DNA from 2 places in the Lactobacillus sp. PV012 genome. Region 2 is predicted to be linked to the other one. Evidence: predicted binding sites of a transcription regulator. Region 2 holds the regulator's gene; the other holds the start of a gene.
The links. Region 2 encodes NrdR, which represses ribonucleotide reductase genes. Its sites were predicted from a motif close to ACACNATATATNGTGT; they were not measured.
Positions count from the first base shown of each region.

Region 1: the regulator NrdR is predicted to act here: its motif matches at 914-929, upstream of FP433_RS00105 (deoxynucleoside kinase).

Region 1 is NZ_CP041983.1:24,399-26,568, forward strand. Features, by position in the region: gene FP433_RS00100 (glucosamine-6-phosphate deaminase) at 66-788, shown strand; gene FP433_RS00105 (deoxynucleoside kinase) at 937-1,584, shown strand; gene FP433_RS00110 (deoxynucleoside kinase) at 1,604-2,170, shown strand, end outside.
Region 2 is NZ_CP041983.1:492,089-494,258, reverse strand. Features, by position in the region: gene FP433_RS02555 (DnaD domain protein) at 1-1,106, opposite strand, end outside; gene nrdR (transcriptional regulator NrdR) at 1,110-1,577, opposite strand; gene coaE (dephospho-CoA kinase) at 1,583-2,170, opposite strand, start outside.

The DNA.
Region 1 (2,170 bases), 470 kb from region 2:
CTTGACGGTCTATACCAGTTAATTATATAATGGACTAGACCAATAAGAGAGGGGTAATTATTATGATGAAAATTATTGTTACCAAAGATAATATTGAAGGTGGCACTAAAGCTTTTGAAATTATCAAAAATGGCATGTCTAATGGTGCTAAAGTATTGGGTTTAGCAACAGGTTCTTCCCCAATTTCCTTATATAGTGATATGTGCAATAGCGACCTTGATTTTAGTGAAATGACTAGTATCAATTTAGACGAATATTATGGCATCAGTCCTGAAAATCCCCAAAGCTACCATTACTTCATGCAAAAACATCTTTTTGATCAAAAACCTTTCAAAAAATCTTATATTCCAAATGGCTTAGCAAAGAATATTGATGAAGAAGTAGAAAATTATAATCAAATTATTCAAGAAAATCCTATCGATATTCAAATTTTAGGGATTGGACACAATGGCCACATCGCTTTTAATGAGCCCGGTACTCCTTTTGGAAGTTTAACTCATAAAGTCACTTTGGCAGAAAGTACGATCAAAGCAAATTCAAGATTTTTTAACAATGAAAAAGAAGTTCCACGCCAAGCAATTTGCATGGGAATTAGATCAATTATGCAAGGGAAAAAAATTGTACTTTTAGCTTACGGTGCTTCAAAACAAGACGCTTTAAAGGCATTAGTTGAAGGTCCTGTTATTGAAAAAGTACCTGCTTCAATTTTACAAGACCATCCAGATGTCACCATTATTTGCGATCAAATTGCTGCCAAAAAAATTAATCCTAAATACTTTACTATCTAGAGATATTAAGCTTTTACAGGATTTATTTCTCAAAAAAAGCCAAGCTACTGCTTGACTTTTTTGTGTGGAACATTTTTTAAAAACCACTTGCACAACCACAAGATATTGTTCTAAACTGGTAAAGCAAACAACATATTGTAGAAAGAATGTGATTCCAGTTATTGTTTTAAGCGGGCCTATTGGAGCCGGAAAATCCAGTTTAACCAGTATTTTATCTGAGCATTTAGGAAGTAAAGGTTTTTATGAAGGTGTAGATAATAATCCCATTCTTCCTCTTTACTATCAAGATATGGCACATTATACCTTTTTATTAAATATCTATCTTCTAAATCACCGTTTAGATCAAATTAACGAAGCTATTTTAGAGCCTAATAATGTTTCAGATCGCTCAATTTATGAAGATGCGCTCTTTTTCAAGATGAATGTAGACAGTGGGAAGGCCGATCCAACCGAGTTTAATATCTACAATAGTCTTTTACATAATATGATGGCTGATGCTCCAGGTAATCCAAGTAAAAAACCAGATTTATTGATCTATATTCACGTTTCATTGGATACAATGCTTAAACGAATCCAAAAACGTGGTCGTTCTTTTGAACAACTCTCTACTGATCCTGAATTGAAGAACTACTATGCCCGTTTAATTCAATACTATGAACCATGGTTCGAAGCCTATGATGCTTCTCCAAAAATGAAAATTGATGGAGATAAATATGACTTTGTAGTTGATGAGAACGCACGCAAGGAAGTTATTGCACTTATTGACCAGAAGTTAAATGAAGTGGGTAATCTGTAAGAATTAAAGAAGGAATGTGATGACAGTTATTGTTTTAAGTGGGCCTATTGGAGCCGGAAAGTCTAGTTTAACAGGAATTTTATCAGACTATTTAGAAACTAAGCCTTTTTATGAAAGTGTGGATGACAATCCTGTCCTTCCTCTCTTTTATGAAAATCCTAAAAAATATGCTTTTTTACTTCAAGTTTACTTTCTAAATACACGCTTTCAAAGTATCAAAAAAGCACTAACTGATGATAATAATGTGCTTGACCGTTCAATCTATGAAGATGCACTCTTTTTCCAAATGAATGCTGACATTGGACGAGCTACCACTGAAGAAGTTGACACATATTACGATCTTTTAAATAATATGATGAATGAATTAGACCATATGCCAAAGAAAAATCCTGATTTACTTGTGCATATTAAAGTTTCTTATGACACTATGCTCAAGCGAATTCAAAAACGTGGTCGTAATTACGAACAACTCAGCTATGATCCAACTTTGGAAGACTACTACAAGCGTTTATTACGTTACTATGAACCTTGGTATGATCGTTACGACTATTCTCCAAAGATGATTATTGATGGCGATAAATACGAT
Region 2 (2,170 bases):
TCTGCATATTTCATTGATAAAGTTGGGTACTCGCTTAAGCAAGCATAAACAATTAAATTAATTAATGGATCAGTGAAACCATACTTATCTCGCAAAACAAAGGTTACTCTCTTTTCATCTCCAGTAACCATCCCTCCTAACCGACTCTTGAGATCATATAGATAAGCTACAGTAGCCTTGTTTTCTACTTCTAACAAAATTTCTTTATCGGTTTTATTTAAGGCAGTTGGTAACACATAATCTTCTTCTTGACTTTTAATTTGTCTTCGCACTGAATTTCTAGTGCGACTAGTACCGTACTCACTATTTGCTAATTTTTGAATGGCTTTAATATCTAATTTATCTTCACCAGGACTAAGAGTTTTAACAGCTAATTGAGCAAATTCAATTTCAGAAAGTTGATAAAACTGAATAATCTGACTGATATCACGACGTTTATTAACAACTTCTCCACCATCAACATGATAGGCTTCTAGCTGCATTCTTAGATACTCCCAATCAATCCTGATATCTGTTTTCCCAACCTTTAGTACTCGCTTGTTGCCTGCTTCTACTTTTTTTACAGCTTGAGTTACTTGTTCAGGAGGGTTAATAGCTGCTTGTTCATTTAGCCTAAAGACATCAAAAAATGCACTAGTAACCTCATGAGCATTTTTTAATCCCATGAATCTTCGTGGAGTAAACTCCTTTACCAATCTCTCATAAGCTACCTCTCCGACTCTTTCTAAAAGCAAACTTGATAATAAAAATGTCTTAAAAAATTCAGCAGCCGTTGGGATTGGTTGAAGCCTGAAAATTATTACATCCCCTAAAGCTGGATTGTTACCAACAAAAGTTTTTACCAGACCGGTTGCCTCTAAATAATGCAAACTGTCGAAGAGATTCTTTAAATTACTATTGGTCTGTTCTTGCAATTGATATAAAGTACGATAGTCACTATTAAAAGGAACTGAGTCATATTCATTAACTAATGTTAAATATAATCCCACCCCTAATGCACCAATAAGTGGTTGATAAAGATATGTAAGTACTTTCTGACTTGTAGCACTTACTTCCACTTGATTAGCAACATAAAAAGGTTGCTTAGGATTTGTGCTAGCAAACATTCACTAACTCTCCTTCTCATGTTTTGATATCATGTCTTCCATTGCTTCCATGAACCCAGAAACATCTTTAAATTGACGATAAATACTAGCAAAGCGAATATAAGCCACATCATCAAGATCTGCTAAATAATTCATTACGAACTCACCAATTTTTTTAGAAGAAATTTCACCAATTCCTTGCTTACGAACATCATTTTCTACTTTATCTACCAAATTATTTAGCTGTTCGATTGAGACGGGACGCTTTTGTGCCGCCATAATAACTCCATGTAATATTTTATCACGGTTAAAAGGCTCCCTTGTAGCATTATTTTTAACTACTAACAAAGGAACATGTTCAATTCGTTCAAATGTGGTAAACCGATAGCCACATTTTTCACATTCTCTTCTTCTACGAATAACACGATTTTCATCACTCGGGCGAGAATCAATCACTCGAGAAGCATTTTGATGACAATTTGGGCACTCCATCTTATCTACCTTCCTAAATATTTTAAGATAGCTATCACTTTATCTTTTAGCACACCCAGATCTTGATCATTTTCAATCACATAATCGGCCAACTTCTTTTTCTCAACTAGCGGCATTTGACTAATAATTCGTTGATTAGCTTGGCTTTGAGACAAATTATTACGTGCCATTAACCGTTGAAGTTGAAGCTGTTTAGGAGCCGAAATCAATAAAACACCATCACATAAATATTCCAATTTTTCTTCAAAAAGCAAAGGAATGTCTAACACAACAAGCGGTTCTTCCCTTTTTTCAAGTTGAGCCATTTGATTTTTTATTTCAGTAATAATATTAGGATGAGAAATATCATTTAAAAGCGTGAGTTTTATTTTATCACTAAAAACAATTTCGCCCAACTTTTTTCGGTCAATTGTCAAATCTGAAGCTAAAACTTTATTCCCAAAATTCTTGACTATTTCGTTGTAATTTTTTTCATTTGGCAACATCAATTGATGGGCAATTTTATCTGCATCAATTATTGGAATTTTCTTTGCTCGAAAAAGTTTGTCTACAGTGCTTTTCCCTGTTGCAATTCCACCAGTCAATCCTAAAAA